3 regions of the Streptomyces sp. NPDC051136 genome follow, and region 3 is predicted to be linked to each of the others. Evidence: riboswitches for the same ligand, from Rfam matches in the RefSeq annotation. Region 3 holds a riboswitch; each other region holds the start of a gene.

Region 1 (7,611 bases), on a different contig from region 3:
CGGTGGGCCCGCTCACCGTGCCCGAGCCGTAGAGGTCGCCGGTGCGCAACGAGGCGCCGTTGACCGTCATGTGGGCCAACTGCTGGGCGGCCGTCCAGTACATGGTGGAGAACGGCGGCTCCGAGACGACGTGGCCGTTGACGGCGACCGAGATCCGCAGGTCGTAGCCGCCGGGGCCGTCCTGCTCGTCGTCCGTGTCGTCCAGGTAGGGCAGCAGCTCGTGGGTGCGCTCGGGCGGCGCCACCCGTGCCTCGTCCAGCGCGTCCAGCGGGGTGATCCACGCGGACACCGACGTGGTGAAGGACTTGCCGAGGAACGGGCCGAGCGGGACGTACTCCCAGGCCTGGACATCCCGGGCGGACCAGTCGTTGAGCAGGCAGAGTCCGAAGACGTGCTCGCGGAAGTCACGGAGCGCCACCGGACTGCCCAGCTCGGAGGGCACGCCCACCACGAAGCCGACCTCGGCCTCGATGTCCAGGCGGACGGACGGGCCGAAGACGGGAGCGGCGTCGGCCGGGGCCTTGCGCTGCCCCGACGGGCGTACGACGTCCGTGCCCGAGACGACGACCGTGCCGGAGCGGCCGTGGTAACCGATCGGCAGGTGCTTCCAGTTCGGGGTGAGGGGGTCGGCGGCCTCGGGGCGGAAGATCCGGCCGACGTTGCGGGCGTGGTTCTCGGAGGCGTAGAAGTCCACGTAGTCGGCGACCTCGAAGGGCAGGTGCAGGGTCACCGACGACAGCGGGTGGAAGAGGGGTTCCAGGGTCTCGCGGTGCGAGGGGACCGTCACCCACGCCGTCAGCGCGCGCCGCACGTCCGACCAGGCGGTGCGCCATGCCGCCAGCAGCGGGTTCAGGGTGGGCTGCGCGAGCAGGGACGCGTACGGCGAGCCGAGCGCGTGGGCCGCCGCGCCCGCGTCGAGGACGTGGTCGCCGAGCCGGACGCCCACCGTCCGTTCCGTCCGCCCGTCCGGGCCGGGGACCGAGAACACGCCGTACGGAAGGTTGTGCGGGCCGAAGGGGTCGCCCTCGGGGACATCGAAGGGGGGCATCGGGTGCTGCCTCGCTCTCGTGCTCGCCATGTGCGCCGTGCGCGCCGGGTGTGCCGCGTGACACGTGGTCGGGCCACACGTTACGGGTGCTCCACCGGTCTTGGGCAGTCGTTTCCCCGTCTCCGGGTGGTCGACGGCGCGGCGACGGCGGACAGCGGAACAAAAGGAAGACAACGAGGTTGTGGGCATGATCGGACGTCCGCGTGCATCCGCGTACGGGTTCGAGCGCACTCGCTCCGTCCTCGTACGGAAGCGGTCGCGGGTGAGTCGGAGGGGTGCGGTGTCCGTATTCTCTGATCATGGACCGCACCGCGTACTCACTCGTCGCCACCGACCTGGACGGGACGCTGCTCCGCGGCGACGACACCGTCTCCGAACGGTCGCTGGCCGCGCTGGCGCGCGTCGCCGGGGCGGGTGCGCGGCACCTCGTGGTGACGGGGCGGCCCGCCCCCCGGGTGCGCGCCCTGCTCGACCGCCTCGGCTGCGCCGGACTCGCGGTGTGCGGGCAGGGCGCGCAGGTGTACGACGCCGGCGCGCACCGGATGCTGTGGTCGGTCACCCTGGACCGGGAGCTGGCCGAGACCGCGCTCGGCAAGATCGAGGCCGAGGTGGGCCAGGTGCACGCGGCCGTCGACCAGGACGGCGTCGACGGGCTGACGCTCATCGAGCCGGGCTACCTGATGCCCCACCCGACCCTGCCCGCGGTCCGCGTCGAGCGGCGCGAGGAGCTGTGGTCCACGCCGATCAGCAAGGTGCTGCTGCGCCATCCCGACCTGACCGACGACGAGTTGGCGGCGACGGCCCGCGCGGTGGTCGGCTCCCTGGCGACGGTCACCATGTCGGGGCCCGGCACCGTGGAGCTCCAGCCGTGCGGCATCACCAAGGCGACCGGTCTCGCGCTGGCCGCCGAGCACCTGGGCCTGGAGCGGCGGCGGACGATCGCCTTCGGGGACATGCCCAACGACATCCCCATGTTCCAGTGGGCGGCCCACGGCGTCGCCATGGCCGGCGCCCACCCCGAACTCAAGGCGGTGGCCGACGAGGTCACCACGACGAACGAGGACGACGGCGTGGCCGTCGTCCTCGAGCGGATCTTCGGTACCTCGTGAGGCACTGCCGTGAGGCACTCCCCGTGAGGCGTTGCCGGGGTGGCGCCCCCGCTGGGTGCGCCACCCCGGCGGTGCGGCCTAGTAGGCGCTGAAGACGTTGTCCATCGAGCCGTAGCGGTCGGCCGCGTAGTTGCAGGCGGCGGTGATGTTGGCGACCGGGTCGTACGGGTCCCAGGAGGTGCCGGCCACGTGGTACGCCTGGAAGGTCGGGTCGATCACCTGGAGCAGCCCCTTGGACGGGGTGCCGTTGATGGCGTTGATGTCCCAGTTGTTGATGGCGAGCGGGTTGCCGGAGGACTCCCGCATGATGTTGCGGTGGATGCCCTCGTAGGTCCCGGGGATGCCGTGCTGCGCCATGATGTCCAGCGACTCGCGGATCCAGCCGTCCAGGTTGTCCGGGTACGTCACCGCCGCCGTGGTGGCGGTCGTGGCGGCGGCCGGGGTGGCCGCGGAGGCGGTGGCGGCGCCGACGAGCGGCATCGCGAGCACCGCGGCACCGGTTCCGACCAGGGCGAGCTTGCGAGCGAGGCGGCCGGTGCGGGCGTGACGGTTCTGACCGTTGGCAGACATGCAGTGTCCCTCTCCTTACGCCTGCGAGGTGAGCTGTCGGGTTCGGGCGGGGAGGTGCCCGGCCGTGCCCTGACGGGTACGGCTTCACCCCGAGCCGCTCCGGTGGTGACCGGCGCGGCGACTTACCTGGGTCCCCCGCTCCTGCCTGCGAAGTGTTGGGTGGATGACTGTGCGACGGGCGATGGCAGGATTCGGCGTCCGCCCGACAGGCCGGGAACGTATGCGAGAGCACATGTCCGAAACAAGTGCAGGAATCACCCAACATGCCTGTTGACCTTGGTCTGGGGGGTTTGAGGCTCTTGATCCTTTGCTGTTGCCAACCCTCAACTGGCTTGCGGGACAAAGGGAGGGCACAGGTTGTGGAGAGGTTGCCCGCAGGCGGTCCGGAGTGAGTCAACTCACTGGCCTCAACAAGCACGGCAAAACGGGCATTAAGCCCAACTAGGTCCCAACCGGCCGTGGGTGGGGGCGGCTTCGGGTGTCGAGCGCGGTGGAAGGGGAAGCGGGGTGGTGAGCGCGCGGGCGGGCGCCGCGGGCGCGGGTGCCGGTGCGGGCGCCGGTGTCTGTGCCCGGGCGGGCGTCGAGGGGGTGACGTTCTCGGAGTGCGGGCCGTTGGAGGGGGTGGTGGGATCTTGGACGGCGGCTTCCGGCCCGCTCGCCGTTCCGGGTCCGGTTCGTCCCCTCTGGCGATGTGCGATTTCGATCAGAATCTGCTCGTATCACCTGATCAAAAACATATCGCTCATGATCCGATACCGACCGGCCTGTAACGGTGGGCGCTAGCGGTGATCGAAACGTGACCGGATACGCTGACTTGAGTGGTGGCAGCGACCTATCGACAAACCAGGTAATCGCCAGTAGACACCAGCAGACAGGAGACCCCTCGTGACCGTCGTCGGGCCGTTCGGGCTGAGCGTGCGGGACCAGGCTCTGGAAGCCGATGTCCAGGCCGGATTGGTTGCTGTCGAGGAAGGGTTGCTCGAGGCAACCAAAAGCGAGGTGCCGTTCATCACGGAGGCCGCCCAGCACCTGGTGCGGGCCGGTGGGAAACGGTTCCGGCCGCTGCTGGTGATGCTCTCGGCGCAGTTCGGCGACCCCTACGCCCCCGGGATCGTGCCCTCGGCCGTGGTCGTGGAGCTGACCCACCTCGCCACGCTGTACCACGACGACGTGATGGACGAGGCCGCCGTGCGGCGCGGGGTGTCCAGCGCGAACACCCGCTGGGGCAACTCGGTCGCGGTCCTCACCGGTGACTTCCTCTTCGCCCGCGCCTCGCAGATCCTCGCCGACCTCGGCCCCGAGGCGGTCCGCGTCCAGGCCCTCGCGTTCGAGCGGCTGGTCACCGGCCAGATCCTGGAGACGGCCGGACCGCAGGACGGCCGGGACCCGGTCGATCACTACCTGGACGTGCTGGGAGGCAAGACGGGCTCGCTGGTGGCGGTCTCCTGCCGGTTCGGCGCCATGATGTCCGGCGCCGACGAGACGGTGGTGGACGTGCTGACCCAGTACGGCGAGCGGCTCGGCGTCGCCTTCCAGCTCGCGGACGACGTCCTGGACATCGCCTCCGACTCCGACGAGTCCGGCAAGACCCCCGGCACGGACCTGCGCGAGGGCATCCCCACCCTGCCCGTCCTGCGGTTGCGCGAGCGGGCGGGCCGGCTGGGGCTGGCCGAGGACCTCGCCCTGTGCGAGCTGCTCGACTCCGACCTGAGCGACGACGCGCGGCACGCCGAGGCCCTGCGCCTGCTGCGCGCCCACCCCGCGCTGGAGCAGGCGCGCCGCGACACCGTCCGGTACGCAGAGGAGGCCCGCGCCGCGCTGGCCCCGCTGCGGGAGTGCGACGCGAAGGTGGCGCTGGTGGAGCTGTGCGACGCGGTGGTCCACCGGGCCGGCTGACCCCGTCCGGCCCTGAGCCGGGGGCGAGCCTTGCGACGCGTGCGTCCACCGGCTGATCCCTTCGGACCTCGCGCCGGGCGCCGTCGGCCGCGTGCCGTCCACCGGCGGCGTACCCGGTTCCGTACGGACACCGGCGGCGTACCCGGCCCCCTACGGGCCGGGGGAGCCGCCGCCCGTGTGTGTCATCCCGCAGGAGTAGGCGGAGTTGAGCCCGCGGTCTGACGCTTGTGCTCCGGTGATTTGGTCAGATGGACACCACGGGAAAACACCAATCCTCACCGATTCGGGTGAGAATGGCGGCTCACGGGTGAACGAGTGACATCGCGGGACAGCCGCCGCCGACGACGGAGGTAGGGCACACATGGCACCGATCGATTCCGACGACAGCACGACCGCCGGAGCGGGCGAGGAGCCGCAGGCCGGCCGGCGCAAGGCCGCGCGGTACGTCGTCCCGGTCGCGGTGGTGGGAGTGGCGGCCGTGACGATCGGCCTCGTCCCGGCGCTCGCCGACTCCGGGGACCCCGACCTGCCGAAGGTCACGGCGGAGCAGCTCATCGAGAAGATCGCCGCGTCGGACGTCCAGCAGATGTCCGGCACGGTTCGGATCAACACCGACCTGGGCCTGCCGGACCTCGGCGGTCTGGAGAGCGGCCTGATGTCCGGCATGGCCGCGGGCCGGGGCTCCGGCGGCGACGACGAGGGATCCGCCGCCGACCCGTCGGCGAAGCTCACCGAGCTGGCGTCCGGCAGCCACACGCTGCGCGTCGCCGTCGACGGCCCCGACCGGCAGAAGCTGTCCCTGATGGAGAACGCCGCCGAGTACAGCCTGATCCACGACGGCAAGGACGTCTGGGGCTACGACAGCAAGTCCAACGAGGTCTACCACTCCACCGCCCCGGCCTCCTCCGGCAGCGCCGGGCAGCCGCGCAAGGACGTGCCGGCCACCCCGAAGGACTTCGCCGCCGAGGCGCTCGAGTCGATCGACGACACCACGTCCGTGTCCGTCGGCGGCACCGCGCAGGTGGCCGGCCGGGACGCGTACCGCCTGGTCGTCGAGCCCAAGCAGGACGGCTCCACGGTCGGTGCGATCACCGTCGCCGTGGACGCCGAGACCGGCACGCCGCTGAAGTTCACGCTGACCCCGGCGAGCGGCGGCGCCGCCGTCGTGGACGTCGGTTTCACCAAGGTCGACTTCGCGAAGCCGGACGCGTCCACGTTCGACTTCACGCCGCCCGAGGGGGCGAAGGTCACCGAGGGCGACAAGAGCGCCGAGGCTCCCGGGCACGACCGCAAGGCCGGGGGCGGACCCGCCGAGGGGCTGGACGGCCTCAAGGTCATCGGCGAGGGCTGGAACTCGATCGCCGCCTTCGACACCGGCTCCCGGGGCGGCCTGCCCACGGGCTCCTCGGCCGGCGACCTCGGAGCCCTGGGCGGCTTCCTCGGCTCCTTCGGCGACCAGGTCAAGGGCGACTTCGGCTCGGGCACGGTCTTCAAGACCCGCCTGGTCAACGCCCTGATCACCGACGACGGCAAGGTCTACGCCGGTGCGGTCACCAAGGACGCGCTGGTGAAGGCGGCCGACGCCGCGAAGTAGCCCGTACACGGCCCGCCGCCCGTACGGCGGGAAGGCCGGGACGAGGAGAACGAGGGAGCCGATGGCCGAACCGTCCGCCGTACGAGCGCGGCGCCCGGACCGGGAGAGCGAGGACGACGCCGTCATCGCCACCCGCGGGCTCACCAAGCGCTACCGCGGCGGACAGCTCGCCGTCGACGGTCTGGACCTGACCGTCCCGGCGGGCAGCGTCTTCGGCTTCCTCGGCCCCAACGGCTCCGGCAAGACCACCACCATCCGCATGCTGATGGGGCTGATCGAGCCCACCTCGGGCAGCGCCCGGGTCCTCGGGCAGCCCATGCCGCGCGCGTCCCGCACCGTACTGCCCCGGGTCGGCGCCCTCATCGAGGGCCCGGCCCTGTACGGCTTCCTCACCGGGCGCGACAACCTGATCCGCTACGACGCCGCCGACCCGACCGCCGACCCGCGCACCCGGCGCGAGCGCGTCGCGGCCGCGCTGGACCGGGTGGGCCTCGCGGCCGCGGGCGGCAAGAAGGCGAAGGCCTACTCGCTCGGCATGAAGCAGCGTCTTGGCCTCGCCGCGGCGCTGCTCCAGCCGCGCCGGCTGCTCGTCCTGGACGAGCCGACCAACGGCCTCGACCCCCAGGGCATGCGAGAGATCCGCACCCTCGTGCGCGAGCTGGCCTCCGACGGCACCACCGTCTTCCTCTCCTCCCACCTGCTGGACGAGATCGAGCAGGTGTGCACCCACGCCGCGGTGATGGCCCAGGGGCGGCTGCTCACCCAGGGCGCGGTCGCCGACCTGGCGGCCGGGGCGCGCGGCCGGCTGGCGGTGACCACGCCGGACGCGTCGGACGCCGCCCGGGTGCTGAAGGAGCAGGGCGCCGCCGACGTGGCCGTCGCCGGTGACCGGGTGACGGCGGAGCCACCGGAGCGGGACCTCGCGGAGGTGAACGCGGCGCTGGTCGCGGCCGGGGTCCGGGTCCGGGGTTTCGCTCTGGAACGGGCCTCGCTGGAGGACGCGTTCGTGGCGCTGACGGGGGAGGGGTTCGATGTCGCGGGCTGAGGCGTCGCACACCGGCGCGCGGGGAGAGCCGGTGGAGGAGTCCGCCGACGCGGGGCCGGGCGCGGGGCCGGGACCGCGGGCGGCACGGCGGCCGAGCCCGCTGTGGTCCCTCGGACTGCTGCGCAGCGAACTGCTGACCACCTTCCGGCGCTGGCGCACCCTCGCCCTGCTGGCGGTGCTCGCCGCCGTGCCGGTCCTGGTGGGCATCGCCGTGAGGATCGAGACGAGTGACGGCTCCGCGCCCGGCGGGGGCGGGGGCGGCGAGGGACCGGCGTTCATCTCGCAGGTGAGCAACAACGGGCTGTTCCTGGTCTTCACCGCGCTCGCCGCGACCCTGCCGTTCTTCCTG
Region 2 (7,611 bases), on a different contig from region 3:
AGGACGGGATCACCGCCGGGGCGGGCGGCCGTCCCGCACCGGTGGAGCCGGCCGACCCGGGCCGGTACCTGGGGAGCCTCGGCTTCCTGGACCTCGGTCTCCTCGACTGGGCCGACGACATGGACGGCCGCCGCGACGGCAAGTACGGTCCCGGCGACCACAGGTACGAGGTGCGGTACGGGGACGGAACGGACGTCACGTCCGGCGCGGACCATGCCTTCTGCCTCTATACGGAGCGCGCCCGGCTGCTCGCCTGGGTCAACGGCGACCGGGGCTGACCCGGCCGGGTCCGCGGAGTGCCCGGACCATCCAGGGCTGGAAGGGCAGGTGACCGGGGATCACCTGCCAGTCGTTGACGGCCCAGACCAGGCGCCAGTACCGCTCGACGAGCGGATCGTGTCCCGCCTCGAACCGCCGCGCCATCCACTCCCGCAGCTCCGTGCCGTCGGGACGGCCGAGTACGGCGGCGAAGCGCTCCGCGACGGCGTCGACGACCGGGACGGCGTCGGCGGCCTCCGGGTCGATGCCCGCCTCCCGTGCGGCGGCGACGGCCTGCCTGACGAAGGGGATGAGCTCCGCCACCGCCTCCGGGGCCACGTCCGGCAGCACCGCCTCGTCGGCCGGCGGGAGCGCCGCCTGCGCCATGCGCCCGCGGAAACCGTCGTCGGCGATGAGTTCGGCCAGCTCCACCCACGCGGCGAGCTGGGCTTCGGACGGGTCGTCGGGGAGTTCGGGCAGGGCCGTTCGCAGGGCGGCGGCGGCGTCGCGGGCGTACGGCGTGTCGGTGCCGAGGCCGGTGACGAAGTCGGCGACCGCGCGCCGTCGTTCGTCGCTGGTGAGGCGTGCGATGCGGTGCATGAGAACGGTCTCCTCGGGGCCGGCTCCGCGCCGGGCGACGAGCCGCAGCATGCTGTGGCGCAGGCGCAGGGCGCGGATCTGGAGGGCGGTGGCGTCGGCGTGCGCGGCGGCGACATCGGCGACGGAGAGGTCTCCGTCCAGGACCCGGCGGACCGTGCCGAGATCGACGTCCAGCTCCCGCAGGACGCCGACGAGGTGCAGCCGGCCGAGGGCCGCGTCGTCGTAACGGCGGTATCCGGCCGGGGTGCGGTCCGTGGGGGGCAGCAGTCCGGTGTCCGAGTAGAACCGGATGGTCCGGACCGGCACACCGGTGCGGGCCGACAGTTCACCGATCGAGTACAGGGGCGTCGCGCCGTTCATGACGCCCACTCTCCGGTCTCCAGTCACTGGAGAGTCAAGCCGTGCCGGACGCCCGCGGGGCGCGGAGACGAAGGGGCGGCGCCTGCCCGAGGGACGCGGTGCGCCGTGGCGACGGTGTCGCCGCCTAGTGTGTGCCTCGCCGGCCCCCTCGGACCTCGCCGGACCCCGCCGCCCGCCCGCCTCCCGGAGTGCACCGCATGCCCCTGCCCCACGTCCTCCTCTCCGCCGCCGTCTCCCTCGACGGCTACCTGGACGACACCGGCCCCGACCGGCTCCTGCTGTCCGGCCCCGCCGACTTCGACCGGGTCGACGAGGTGCGGGCGTCGGTCGACGCGATCCTGGTCGGGGCCGGGACGATCCGGGCCGACAACCCGCGGCTGCTGGTGAACGCGGCCGAGCGGCGGGCGGCGCGGGTGGCGGCGGGGGAGGCGGAGTACCCGCTCAAGGTCACCGTCAGCGGCAGCGGGGAGCTGGATCCGGCGGCGCGGTTCTGGCACACGGGCGGCGAGAAGCTGCTGCTGACCACGGACGACGGCGCCCGGCGGGCCCAGGGGCTCGGGATCGGTGCCGATGTGGTGCCGCTCGGGCCGGTGTTCGACTGGCGGGCGGCGCTGGAGTACCTGCACGACCGGCGGGGCGTGCGGCGGCTCATGGTGGAGGGCGGCGGGAGCGTCCACACCCAGTTGCTCCAGCGGGAACTCGCCGACGAGCTGCAGCTCGTCCTCGCGCCGCTGTTGGTGGGCGACCCGGCCGCGCCCCGGCTGTTCGGGCCCGGCGCCTACCAGGGCGGGCGGCTGCGGCTGGTGGAGACCCGGCGGATCGAGGACGTGGTGCTGACGCGGTACCTGCCGACCGCCCCGGGGACCGGTGACCGTGTCACCGCCGCCGACCGGCACTGGCTGGCGCTCGCCTGTGAGCTGGCCGAGCTGTGCCCGCCCTCGGAGACCGCGTTCAGCGTGGGGGCGGTCGTGGTCGCCGCCGACGGGAGCGAGCTGGCGCGGGGGTACTCGCGGGAGGGCGGCGATCCCGTCGTGCACGCCGAGGAGGCCGCGCTCGCGAAGACCGACCCCTCGGACGCGCGACTCGCGGGTGCGACCGTGTACAGCAGCCTGGAGCCCTGTGCCCGCCGTGCCTCCCGGCCCGCGCCCTGCGCCCGGCTGATCCTCGACGCCGGGGTGCGGCGCGTCGTCACGGCATGGCGGGAGCCGGACACCTTCGTGCCGGGGGCGGACGGGAGCGGGGTGCTCGCCGCGGGGGGCGCCGACGTCGTCGTCCTGGCCGAGTACGAGGCACGTGCCAAGGCTCCCAACCGCCATCTGGAGGGGTAGGACACCTCAGGAGACATACCGATGTGCATTCCGCCCCCGGGATGACGTACAGTGGTGAACACAACGACGCGGGGTGGAGCAGCTCGGTAGCTCGCTGGGCTCATAACCCAGAGGTCGCAGGTTCAAATCCTGTCCCCGCTACTGAAGGCCGAGGGCCGGAATCCGAAAGGGTTCCGGCCCTCGGTGCGTTTCGCCGCGCACCGTGTCATCCGGTCGGCCCCTCACCGCTCGCCCCCCGCCCCCGCTCCCGGAAACCTGGAGCCCTGGACGGCGAGCGGCGCGAACGTGCGGGGTGGCGGGAGACGAAGTGGTGCGGCCAGGTGACGTGGAGGACGAGGGAGCGGCCGCCAGGGCCGGTGGCAGGCTCCCCGGCGATCCCGTGCCGGACCCCGGCCTCGGGGACGAGGGGCCGCCCGCCGGGCCGCCCCCGCGTCGCCGGACCGGATACGGACGGGCCTTCGTGCACGCGCTCCCCGTGCTGCTGATCGCCGTCGCCATCCTGTACGACGTCTTCACCCCGAGGTACTTCACCGCCGGCCCCCTCTACACGGCCGCACCCCTGATCGCCGCCCCGCTCTACTCACGGCGCGGCACGGCCCTCACCGGTGTCGCCGTGGTCGCCGCGGTCATCGGGCTGCAGCTCGGCAAGGGCGTCGCCCACTACGTCGACTCCCTCACCGAGCTGATCACCATCGCGACGGTCGCCGTGCTCGCCGTCCTCGTGAACGGTCTGGTCCGCCGCAGCGACGAGCGCCTCGTCTCCGTGCGCGAGATCGCCGAGGCCGCCCAGCGCGCCGTGCTGCCCGAACCCGCCGAGCGGATCGCGGGTTTCGAGATCGCGGTCTGCTACCAGGCCGCGCAGGCCGACGCCTTCATCGGCGGCGACCTGTACGCGGTGCAGGACAGCGCCCGCGGCGTCCGGCTCATCGTCGGCGACGTACGCGGCAAGGGCATGGGCGCGGTCGCCGCCGTCGCCGTGGTGATCGGTGCCTTCCGGGAGGCCGCCGAGCAGGAGGCCACGCTGGAGGCGGTGGCGCAGCGGCTGGAGCGGGCGCTGGCGCGCGAGGGCACCCGGCGGGAGGGACTGGACGCCTTCGAGGGCTTCACCACCGCCGTGCTCGCCGAACTCCCGCACGGCGCCGGGACCGTCCGCATCGTCAACCGCGGTCACCCGCCGCCCCTGCTGCTCTACGCGGACGGGACGCTGGGGGCGCTGCCCGCCCGTGAGTCGGCGCTGCCGCTCGGCATGGGCGAGCTGGGCGTGTGGCCCGACCGGGCGGACGAGGTCGCCTTCCCCGGTGGCGCCACCCTGCTGCTCTACACCGACGGGCTGACCGAAGCCCGGGACGCGAAGGGCGAGTTCTACGATCCGCAGGCGCGGTTGTCCGGCCGCGTCTTCAGACATCCGATGACACTGCTGGACACCCTGGCCGAGGACGTGCGCCGGCACTCCGGGGGCGGCATGGCGGACGACATGGCGCTGCTCGCCGTACGGCGGCCCCGGCGGGGCGATCATGATCATTGTCACGAGCCGTGACGGGGCGACCTCCCTGCGCATAACGGTTGACGCACCGTCAGAAGAAAGTGGCGTGAAGGGGAATACCGACGCCGGGTCAACTCGCCCAGATTTCACCGGCCCTGAGGGGTAAGTCCCGGCCGTTCTCGTTAACGATCAAGAGGAACGGCTTGGAATCGGAGGCTCGGGTCTATTAACGTTCGATAACGCAGCGCGGTCGTCCCAGCCGTCACAGAAGGCGGCTCCGTGCGCACGCGCCGAATCCCGCAAGGGAACCGGGGAACCACCACATTGGGGTGAATCGGGCGTATGCCGCCGTGGAATCACGGTCGGCGCACACCCGTAGGAGACCTTCCTGCTCCGAACCCGTCAGCTAACCCGGTAGGCGAAAGGAAGGAAAGGAGTACGCCCACGTGGCGTCCAACCGGCCTGCCCCCGAGGCCCCGTTCGTGCCCAGCGGGCACGGCACCGACACGTTCGGCTACGACGCCCACCGCGCCGAAGAGGGCCCCTGGGAGGAGTGGAATCCCACCGAGGAGTCCATCCGCCCCGTGCGCGGCCGGCACCGCGTCGCCAAGCAGCGCGGCGGACTCGCCCGCAGCTCCACCGTCCTCGGCGTCGGTGTCATAGCCGCCGTCGGCGCGGGCGGCATGGCCAGCGCGCAGACCGGCAAGCCGCCGGTGTCCATCTCCATGCCCGACCTGCCGAACGTCGGCTCGCTCATGCCCGGCGGCGACGAGGAGCCGGAGCCCGAGGGTTCCGCCACCCCGCTCAGCGGCATCGGCGTCACCGCCGCCGCGGACACCGGCGAGGGCACCTCCGCCGCCGGCGCCGGTGAGTCGCTGCGGGCCCGGATCATGGCGCAGGCCGAGCAGCAGCAGGCCCAGGTCGAGTCCAAGGCCGCCGCCGAGGCGCAGGCAGCGGCCGAGAAGAAGGCCCAGGAGGCCGCCGCCGAGGCGGAGAAGAAGGCCGAGGCCAAGGCCGCCGCCGCCAAGAAGAAGGCGGAGGAGGAGGCCGCGAAGAAGGCCGAGGCCGAGCGGCTCGCGAAGCTGGCCAAGCAGTACACGCTGCCGACCTCCTCGTACACGATCTCCTCGACCTTCAACCAGGCCGGCTCCCTGTGGGCCTCGGGCCACCACACCGGCCTCGACTTCGCCGCCCCCACGGGCACCCTGCTCAAGGCGGTCCACAGCGGCACGATCACGTCGGCCGGCTGGGACGGCTCGTACGGCTACAAGACCGTGCTCACCCTCGACGACGGCACCGAACTCTGGTACGCGCACCAGTCGTCCATCAACGTCAGCGTCGGCCAGAAGGTCGCCACCGGCGACGTCATCGGCCGCGTCGGCGCCACCGGCAACGTCACCGGCGCCCACCTGCACCTCGAGGTGCACACGGCCGACGGCTCGGGCATCGACCCGATGGCCTGGCTGCTGGGCAAGGGCCTCACTCCCTGACCCGCTCCGCTGACCCACCCGCACCACCGGCCCCCGGCGGTCCTGACGGAATCCCCCCGACGTCAGGGCTGCCGGTTCGCGGTGGTTTTGCGGGGTTTTTGCGGGCCTCGCGGAATGACCTGCTCCGGTACGGTCGTTGACTCCCTACATGACTTCTCTGCGCAAGCTCGGCTCCTCCGACCTCGAGGTCTTCCCGCTGGCCCTCGGCGGCAACGTCTTCGGCTGGACCGCCGACCAGGACCGGTCCTTCGCCGTCCTGGACGCCTACACGGCGGCCGGCGGCAACTTCGTCGACACCGCCGACTCCTACTCCGCCGGGGTCGACGGCAACAGCGGCGGCGAGTCCGAGACCGTCCTCGGCAAGTGGCTCGCGGCCCGCGGCAACCGTGACGACGTCGTCCTCGCCACCAAGGTCAGCCAGCACCCCGAGTACCCGGGCCTGTCCGCCGCGAACATCAAGGCGGCGGCCGACGCCTCGCTGCGCCGTCTGGGCACCGACCGCATCGACCTCTACTACACCCACTTCGACAAGCCCGAGGTGCCGGTCGAAGAGATCATCGGCGCCCTCGACGGCCTGGTGAAGGCGGGCAAGGTGCGGCACATCGCCGCCTCCAACATCTCCGCCGAGCGGCTCGCGGAGTCCCTGGAGTTTTCCGACCGCGAGGGCCTCGCCCGGTACGTCGCCCTCCAGCCGCACTACAACCTCGTCTCCCGCGACACCTACGAGGGCGAGCTGAGCGACCTCGCCGAGCGGGCCGGTCTCGCCGCCGTGCCGTACTACGCCCTCGCGTCCGGGTTCCTCACCGGCAAGTACCGGCCCGGCACGGCCGTGGACAGCCCGCGGGCCGGCGGTGCGGCGAAGCACCTGGAGAGCGAGCGCGGGCGCCGGGTGCTGGCCGCCCTGGACGAGGTCGCCGAGGCCCACGACGCCCCCGTGGCCACGGTCGCCCTGGCCTGGCTGGCCGCCCGGCCGACGGTGGCGGCGCCGATCGCGTCAGCCCGCACGGTGGAGCAGCTGCCGGCACTGCTGGGCGTGGCCGGGCTGAAGCTGACGGACGACGAGATCGGGAAGCTCACCCGGGCCTCCGCCTGAGCAGCGGTGCGCGTCGCGGCTCTAGGGCCGGTTGGGATCCGGCGGCGCGTACGGGGCGTATGAGGCGTAGGGCGCGTACGGCGCGTAGGGCGCGTACGGGGGGTGCGGCGCGGGGGAGCCGTACGGTCCTGGCGGGGCGGGCGCCGGCGCGGGTCCGTACGCGCCGGCCGCTCCGCCGTACGGGTACGCCCACGGGGGCACCGGCCGCGGCACGGGCGCCGGCGGTGCCGTGGCCCGGGCCGCGTACTCCAGCGCCGGACGGGCCACGTCCCGCAGGTGCCACAGGGCGTCCAGCAGGTGCCGCTCCCGGACGGTGAAGTCGGCGCCCGCACGGCCCCGGCGCCCGCGCTGCCGCAGGAAAGCCACCGAGGTCGCGTACACCTCGTACCGCGCCACCGCCCGCGCCCCTTCCCTCCCGGCGTGCCGGCGGGCGTACCGCCGGGCGATGCGGCGGGCCCGCATCGAGCCGAGCGCGTACGGCTCGGCGGGGGCCAGCCACCCGGCGGCGACGTACGCGGGGAGTTCGGCGCGCACGGTGCCCAGCTCGCGCTGCCGGGTCCAGATCACCAGCCAGGTCAGCAGGCCGAAGGACGGCACCATGAACGCCGCGTACACGGCGAAGAAACCGAACTCGCCGAACGCGGCCGAGCCGTTCCACAGGGCGTGCACACCCATCGCGAGCAGCAGCCCGGCCACGGGCAGCAGAGCCCGGCGCAGGCGGTGCCGGCCCGCCGAGAGCGCCGCGATGCCGAAGCCGATGCCGGTGAGCACGGTGAACAGCGGGTGCGCGAACGGCGACAGGACGACGCGCACGAAGAAGGTCGCCGCGGTGACCGAGGCGATGCCGCGGTCGCCGGTCAGCTGGTCGGTGCCGAAAGCGGTGCCCAGGTAGAGGATGTTCTCGGTGAAGGCGAAGCCGGTGGCGGTGACCCCGGCGACGACCACGCCGTCGACGATGCCGGTGAAGTCCCGTCTGCGGAAGAGGAAGACCAGCAGGAC
Region 3 (7,611 bases):
CGCCTTCGCCGACGGCGAGGTCGAACGGCTGGTGCGCAACCGGCTCGACGAGATCCCGCACGAGCTGGCCAACCCCGCCCGCCGCGCCGCCAAGGAGCTCTCCAAGGAGCTGTTCCCGGCCGACTCGCGCATGTCGCGGCCGCGTCAGGGCACCGAGGAGACCGTCGCCGCCATCGACTCGGCGGCCGTACGCGCCTTCTACGAGCGGCACGTCCGCCCGGCGACGGCCACCGCCGTGGTCGTCGGCGACCTCACCGGCGTGGACCTCGACGCGCTGCTCGGCGACACCCTGGGCACCTGGACCGGTTCGGCCGCCGAGCCGCGCCCCGTGCCCCCGGTGACCGCCGACGACCGCGGCCGGGTGGTCATCGTCGACCGTCCCGGCGCCGTCCAGACGCAGCTGCTGATCGGCCGTACCGGCGCCGACCGGCACGACCGTGTGTGGCCCGCGCAGGTGCTCGGCACCTACTGCCTCGGCGGCACCCTCACCTCCCGTCTGGACCGCGTCCTGCGCGAGGAGAAGGGCTACACCTACGGCGTCCGGGCGTTCGGCCAGGTCCTGCGTTCCGCGCCGGACGGCACGGGCGCCTCGATGCTCGCCATCAGCGGATCCGTCGACACGCCCAACACCGGCCCGGCCCTGGAGGACCTGTGGACGGTGCTGCGCAAGCTCGCCGCGGAGGGGCTCACCGACGCCGAGCGCGACGTGGCCGTGCAGAACCTCGTCGGCGTGGCGCCGCTGAAGTACGAGACGGCGGCGGCCGTGGCGAGCACCCTGGCCGACCAGGTGGAGCAGCACCTGTCCGACGACTTCCAGGCAACGCTCTACCGTCAACTCGCCGCCACGGGCACCGTGGAGGCCACGGCGGCGGTCGTGAACGCCTTCCCGGTGGACCGCCTCGTGACGGTCCTCGTCGGCGACGCGGCGCAGATCAAGGAGCCCGTCGAGGCCCTCGGCATCGGTGAAGTCACCGTGGTGGCGGCCGAGTAGCGGCACACGCGTGCGGCGGCCCTGGTGACCGGAGTGTCACCAGGGCCGCCGTTTGTCCGGATTGGGGGAGTGATCACCGTCTGCCCTGTGGCGTGCACTACAAAATCCCTGTTGCGTTTGAGAATTGAACACAGCCGCGTTTAGCGTCGTCCGGGCTGTTCGTCAGGCAGTGCGCCGCACCCGCGGCACCGGACAGTCATCGCCGAGTCCCCGTACGGCGCGAGCCAGGGGAGCCGGGGACCCATCGCAGTCCCTGGGGTGAATCGGACGCCCGCGCCCACGGCGAGGGGGTCCGTAGGAGACCTTCCTGCTCCGAACCCGTCAGCTAACCCGGTAGGCGAGAGGGAAGGAAAGGACAAGCCTCTACATGGCGTTCACGCGCGCCACCGGGAAGCACCGCCGTCCTGGACGGGTGCACCGCACCACCGCCCGCGCCGCGGGAGTCGCGGCCCTCGCCACCACCGGTGTCGTCGGCACCCTCGCCGCTCCGGCGCTCGCCGCGGAGCCCGCGGTGGAGCAGAGCGGCATCACCCCGGTCGTCACCATCGGCGGTTCCGTGGCCGACGAGATCGACGCCCAGGCCGTCGCCCAGCGGCAGGCGGCCGTGGACGCCGCCGCCCGCGAGGCGGCCCAGGAGGCGGCCCGCGAGCGGGCGGCCGAGGCGGCCAAGGAAGCCCGCGAGGCCAAGGAGCGTGCCGCGCGCGAGGCGGAGCGCAAGCGCCTCAACACCTTCGTCGCGCCGATCACCGCCTCCTACGTCTCCACCGCCTACCAGGCCGGCAGTTCCCTGTGGTCCTCCGGCAGTCACACCGGCATCGACTTCCACGCCTCCAGCGGCACCTCCGTGCACGCGGTCGGCGTCGGCACCGTCGTCGAGGCCGGCTGGGGCGGCGCCTACGGCAACCAGGTCGTGATCAAGATGCACGACGGCACGTACACGCAGTACGGGCACCTGTCGTCGATCGGCGTCTCGGTCGGCCAGTCGGTCGACGCCGGTCAGCAGATCGGCCTCTCCGGTGCCACCGGCAACGTCACCGGGCCCCATCTGCACTTCGAGGCCCGTACGAGCCCCGAGTACGGCTCGGACATGGACCCCGTCGCCTATCTCCGTTCCCACGGCGTGAACGTCTGACAGCGGCACCCTCCCGAAAGCCCCGGCTTCCCGAGCCGGGGCTTTTCGCATTTAATAACGCTTGATTGGCCGGTGGTTGCGCAACGCGCGTCAATCGTCGACGCTTCACGGGGGTCAAAGGGGAGGTCGGTCATGCGTATTCCGGCGCATTCGGTGTGCACGGCGATCCGGGACGACATCGTCTCCGGCGTACACGGCCGCGGGAGCCGGCTCACCGAGGAACTCCTCGCCGGCCGTTACGGAGTCTCCCGGGTGCCCGTCCGCGAGGCGCTGCGCACGCTGGAGGCCGAGGGCTTCGTGGTGACCAGGCGGCACGCGGGCGCGTGCGTCGCGGAACCGACCGAGCGGGAGGCCGCCGACCTGCTGGAGGCGCGCGCGCTCCTGGAGCCGCTCGGCGCTTCCCGGGCCGCCCGGCGGCGCACCGAGGCCCACCTCAAGGTGCTGCGCGGCCTGGTCAGGTTGGGGCAGGAACGGGCCAGGCAGGGCACCGGCGACGACCTGCGCTCCCTGGGCGGCTGGTTCCACGAGACTCTCTCCCGGGCGGCCGGCAGCCCTTCTCTGACGGCGCTGCTCACCCAGCTCCGCCACAAGATCGCCTGGATGTACGTCGTGGAGGCCCCCGCCGGGCCGGTGGAGTACTGGGCGGAGCACGGCGCGATCGCCGACGCGGTGGCCCGGGGCGACGGCGAACGCGCGCGGGCGCTCATGACCCTGCACGTCGAGCGGTCGGCGTCCGCGCACCGCCTGCGCTTCGCCTCAGGCGACGGACGGACGGGACCGGTGAGGAATGTGCAACATTCCGTAAACACGGCGATCTCGCGGCGGTAACACGGGTGCCTTACACAAAAGGGTGGCTGATTTTCGGCCGTGCTTTTCCCGCTGCCTCGTAAATGTGTGGCGGGCGTGAATATCTGTCCGGTCCGGGTCGGCCGACAAAAGACGAAAGGCCCGGCCGGTGTCCGGCGAGCCTTTCGGTGCTGCTGTTCGTACTGCCGTACTGCCGTACTGCCGTACTGCCGTACTGCCGTACTGCCGTACTGCCGTACTGCCGTACTGCCGTACTGCCGTACTGCCGTACTGCTGTATTGCTGTCCCGTGCTGCTGTCCGTCAGACGGTCTCGGGAAGCTCCTCGAGCCCCTCGGCGACCAGCTTCGCCAGCCGCTCCAGGGCGGCTTCGGCACCCTCGGCGTCGGAGGCGAGGATGATCTCCTCGCCGCCCTGGGCGCCGAGGCCGAGGACGGCCAGCATGGAGGCCGCGTTGACGGGGGACCCGTCGGCCTTGGCGATCGTCACCGGGACGCCTGTGGCCGTGGCGGCTCGGACGAAGATGGAGGCGGGACGGGCGTGGAGGCCCTCGGCCCAGCCGACGTTGACGCGGCGCTCAGCCATGTGATGCTGCCCTTCGGTGTTCAGAGGCGTTGGAGTTGTCTGGACCAGGTTGTCTAGACCAGTTTCCCACATCGTGAAGCAAGCCGGGACGACCGCTGCGCCGTCCCGTCCGGTCGTCGGACCGCGGCCTCGGTCCGAGTCTCCGTCCTCCACAGACTGCCCCGCGCCGTTGTCGTACGCGAGCCGTAGTCTGGGGCCCATGCAGACCTCGTCGGACCGGCACGAGTACCCCGCCCACTGGGAAGCCGACGTGGTGCTGCGCGACGGCGGCACCGCGCGCGTCCGCCCCATCACCGTTGATGACGCCGAGCGCCTGGTCAGCTTCTACGAGCAGGTCTCCGACGAGTCGAAGTACTACCGCTTCTTCGCGCCGTACCCTCGCCTGTCCGCCAAGGACGTCCACCGCTTCACGCACCACGACTTCGTGGACCGGGTGGGACTCGCGGCCACCGTCGGCGGCGAGTTCATCGCCACCGTACGCTACGACCGGATCGGCGCCGGCGGAGCGCCCGCCCCCGCACCGGCCGACGAGGCCGAGGTCGCCTTCCTCGTCCAGGACGCCCACCAGGGGCGCGGCGTCGCCTCGGCGCTCCTGGAGCACATCGCGGCCGTGGCCCGCGAGCGCGGCATCCGCCGCTTCGCCGCCGAGGTGCTGCCCGCCAACAACAAGATGATCAAAGTCTTCATGGACGCCGGGTACACCCAGAAGCGGAGCTTCGAGGACGGCGTGGTCCGGCTGGAGTTCGATCTCGAACCCACCGACCGCTCGCTCGCCGTGCAGTACGCGCGCGAGCACCGCGCGGAGGCCCGTTCCGTCCAGCGGCTGCTGCAGCCCGGCTCGGTCGCGGTCGTCGGCGCCGGCCGCGCCCCGGGCGGCGTCGGCCGCAGCATCCTCGGCAACATCAGGGACGCGGGCTACACGGGCCGTCTGTACGCCGTGAACAGGGCCTTCCCCGAGGACCGGAAGGAGCTGGACGGGGTCCCGGCGTGCCGCTCCGTGCGCGACATCGACGGGCCCGTCGACCTCGCCGTCGTCACCGTGCCCGCCGAGCGCGTCCCCGACGCCGTCGCCGACTGCGGCGAGCACGGCGTGCAGGGACTCGTGGTGATCTCCGCCGGGTACGCCGACAGCGGTCCCGAGGGGCGCGAGCGGCAGCGCGCCCTCGTGCGGCAGGCGCGCACGTACGGCATGCGGATCATCGGACCCAACGCCTTCGGGATCATCAACACCTCACCGGACGTGCGGCTCAACGCCTCCCTCGCCCCCGAGATGCCGCGCCCCGGCCGGATCGGCCTGTTCGCCCAGTCCGGCGCCATCGGCATCGCCCTGCTCTCCCGGCTGCACCGGCGCGGCGGCGGGGTCACCGGCCACACCGGCGTCTCCACCTTCGTCTCGTCCGGCAACCGCGCCGACGTCTCCGGCAACGACGTCCTCCAGTACTGGTACGACGACCCCGAGACCGACGTCGCGCTGATGTACCTGGAGTCCATCGGCAACCCGCGCAAGTTCACCCGCCTGGCCCGGCGGACCGCGGCCGCCAAACCCCTGGTCGTGGTGCAGGGCGCCCGGCACGGCGGGGTGGCGCCGCAGGGACACGCCGTCCGGGCGACGCGGCTGCCGCACGCGACGGTCTCCGCGCTGCTGCGGCAGGCCGGCGTGATCCGGGTCGACACCATCACCGACCTGGTCGACACGGGACTGCTGCTCGCCCGCCAGCCGCTGCCCGCCGGACCGAGGGTGGCCATCCTGGGCAACTCGGAGTCCCTGGGACTGCTCACCTACGACGCGTGCCTCTCCGAAGGACTGCGCCCGCACCCTCCGCTGGACCTGACGACGGCCGCCTCGGCCGACGACTTCCACGCGGGCCTGTCCCGGGCCCTGGCCGACGACACGTGCGACGCGGTCGTCGTCACCGCCATCCCGACGGTGGGGGAGGGGGCGGCCGGGGACGCCGCACTGGCGGAGGCCCTGCGCTCGGCGGCGGCCGCGGTCCCCACCAAGCCCGTCCTCGTCGTCCACGTGGAACTGGGCGGCCTGGCGGAAGCCCTGTCGGCGGCGGCGAGCACCGCCCCGCAGGCCGCTCCGGGACCCGCCGAGGCGGCCGCGCCGGCCGCCCCGGCCCAGCAGCTGCCCGCCGTCCGCGCCCCGGAGGGCGCCCACCTCATCCCCGCCTACCCCGCCGCCGAGCGCGCCGCCCGCGCCCTCGGCCAGGCCGTCGCCTACGCCCAGTGGCGGCGCGAGGCCGCCGACCCCGGCAAGGTGCCCGAGTACGAGGACATCGACGAGAAGGGCGCGGCCGGGCAGATCGCGGGCCTCCTCGCCCGCGGACAGGGACTCACCCTCGGCGCCGAGGAGACCTGCGAGCTGCTCGGCAGGTACGGCGTCCACGTCCACCGCGCCCTGCCCGCCCCCACCCCCGACGAGGCCGTGGCCGCCGCGCGGACCCTCGGCTACCCCGTGGCCCTCAAGGCCACCGCCCCTCACCTGCGGCACCGCGCCGACCTGGGCGGCGTACGCCTCGACCTCGCCGACGAGGAGCAACTGCGGCGGGCCTACGCCGAGTTGTCCGAGCTGTTCGGCAAGCCCGAGGAGCTGCGCCCGGTGGTGCAGGGCATGGCCCCGCGCGGCGTCGACACCGTCGTACGGGCGGTCATCGACCCGGCGGCGGGAGCGGTGCTCTCCTTCGGGCTCGCCGGCGCCGCCACGCAGCTGCTCGGAGACATCGCGCACCGGCTGATCCCGGTCACCGACCGGGACGCCACCTCGCTCATCCGCTCGGTGCGCACGGCACCCCTCCTCTTCGGCTGGCGCGGCTCGGCCCCCGTCGACGCGGCGGCCCTGGAGGAGCTGCTGCTGCGGGTCTCCCGGCTGGTCGACGACCACCCGGAGGTCGTCGCCGTCACCCTGGAACCGGTCGTGGTCGCCCCGCACGGTCTGAGCGTCCTCGGCGCCTCCGTCCGCCTCGCGCCCCCTCCCGCCCGCGACGACCTGGGCCCGCGGACCCTGCCGGCCTACTGATCCGCCGGGCCCCGGCGACGGCCCGCCACGGCGCGGCGACGGCCCGGGCACGGCCCGGCGGCCTCCCGCGCGCGGCCGGGCGTGGGCCCGTGCACGTCCCGCGCACGGCCCGGGCCGGGTCCCGCGGGAGCGTCCCTCGCAGTCAGTGGGTCCCCGTAGGATGGACGGCATGGCCAAGACCAGTACGACGACCCAGGGGCTGCGAGCGGCGATCGAGCGCAGCGGCTACTACCCGGCCCTCGTGGCCGAGGCGGTGGAGGCCGCCGTGGGCGGCGAGCCCGTGCGGTCGTACCTGGTCCACCAGGAGACGACGTTCGACCAGAACGAGGTGCGCCGGCACGTGACCGTGCTGGTCCTGACCGGCAACCGCTTCATCGTCAGCCACACCGACGAGCAGGCCGCCGACGACACCTCCCCGACGCCGTACGCCACGACGTCCACGGAGTCCGTCAAGCTCGGCCGGATCTCGTCCATCGTCGTCAGCCGCGTCGTCGCCAACCCGGAGCAGTACAAGCCGGGCACGCTGCCCCGCGAGATCGTGCTGACCATCGGCTGGGGCGCCGTCTCCCGCCTCGACCTGGAGCCCGCCGCCTGCGGCGACCCCAACTGCGAGGCCGACCACGGCTACACGGGCAGTTCGACGGCCGACGACCTGAGCCTGCGCGTCAGCGAGGCCGGCGACGGACCCGAGACGGTGCGCCAGGCGCTCGTCTTCGCCCAGGCCCTGTCCGAGGCGACCGCGGACTCCGCCCGCTGATGGTGCAGCACACCGCCTGGGACACCCACCCGGAACCGCTCCCCGTCGACTCCGCCCCCGTACCCGAGTACGGCACGGGCTCCCTCGCCGACCTGCTGCCCACCCTGGCCGCCGGCCTCGGCGTCCCCGGCATGACCGCGGGCATCACCGAGCTGACCCCGGCCGACCGCAACTGCGTCTTCCTGATCGACGGCCTCGGCTGGGAGCAGCTGCGCGCCCACCCGGACTACGCCCCCTTCCTCAGCTCGCTGCTGGACAGCTCGCGCGGCGGCACCGGGCGCCCCATCACGGCCGGCTACCCGGCGACCACCGCCACCTCCCT

What was found. Region 3 has a riboswitch for cyclic di-AMP ahead of ACIBCJ_RS24480 (M23 family metallopeptidase). Riboswitches for the same ligand answer to the same signal wherever they lie in the genome.
Positions count from the first base shown of each region.
Region 1: linked by a shared signal. The riboswitch ahead of ACIBCJ_RS25805 (transglycosylase SLT domain-containing protein) and the one ahead of ACIBCJ_RS24480 (M23 family metallopeptidase) in region 3 are both predicted to bind cyclic di-AMP.
Region 2: linked by a shared signal. The riboswitch ahead of ACIBCJ_RS35480 (M23 family metallopeptidase) and the one ahead of ACIBCJ_RS24480 (M23 family metallopeptidase) in region 3 are both predicted to bind cyclic di-AMP.

Region 1 is NZ_JBITFE010000009.1:185,359-192,969, forward strand. It holds gene fahA (fumarylacetoacetase) at 1-1,048, opposite strand, end outside; gene ACIBCJ_RS25800 (HAD family hydrolase) at 1,348-2,157, shown strand; gene ACIBCJ_RS25805 (transglycosylase SLT domain-containing protein) at 2,236-2,727, opposite strand; cyclic di-AMP (ydaO/yuaA leader) riboswitch at 2,732-2,899, opposite strand; gene ACIBCJ_RS25810 (polyprenyl synthetase family protein) at 3,613-4,623, shown strand; gene ACIBCJ_RS25815 (DUF2092 domain-containing protein) at 4,985-6,217, shown strand; gene ACIBCJ_RS25820 (ABC transporter ATP-binding protein) at 6,279-7,262, shown strand; gene ACIBCJ_RS25825 (ABC transporter permease) at 7,249-7,611, shown strand, end outside.
Region 2 is NZ_JBITFE010000018.1:24,344-31,954, forward strand. It holds gene ACIBCJ_RS35455 (hypothetical protein) at 1-278, shown strand, start outside; gene ACIBCJ_RS35460 (MerR family transcriptional regulator) at 259-1,218, opposite strand; gene ACIBCJ_RS35465 (dihydrofolate reductase family protein) at 1,416-2,546, shown strand; tRNA gene ACIBCJ_RS35470 (tRNA-Met) at 2,614-2,687, shown strand; gene ACIBCJ_RS35475 (PP2C family protein-serine/threonine phosphatase) at 2,857-4,083, shown strand; cyclic di-AMP (ydaO/yuaA leader) riboswitch at 4,308-4,464, shown strand; gene ACIBCJ_RS35480 (M23 family metallopeptidase) at 4,476-5,519, shown strand; gene ACIBCJ_RS35485 (aldo/keto reductase) at 5,668-6,612, shown strand; gene ACIBCJ_RS35490 (PrsW family intramembrane metalloprotease) at 6,634-7,611, opposite strand, start outside.
Region 3 is NZ_JBITFE010000008.1:350,332-357,942, reverse strand. It holds gene ACIBCJ_RS24485 (pitrilysin family protein) at 1-991, shown strand, start outside; cyclic di-AMP (ydaO/yuaA leader) riboswitch at 1,182-1,346, shown strand; gene ACIBCJ_RS24480 (M23 family metallopeptidase) at 1,359-2,123, shown strand; gene ACIBCJ_RS24475 (GntR family transcriptional regulator) at 2,256-2,951, shown strand; gene ACIBCJ_RS24470 (HPr family phosphocarrier protein) at 3,232-3,513, opposite strand; gene ACIBCJ_RS24465 (GNAT family N-acetyltransferase) at 3,713-6,532, shown strand; gene ACIBCJ_RS24460 (DUF5998 family protein) at 6,693-7,289, shown strand; gene ACIBCJ_RS24455 (nucleotide pyrophosphatase/phosphodiesterase family protein) at 7,289-7,611, shown strand, end outside.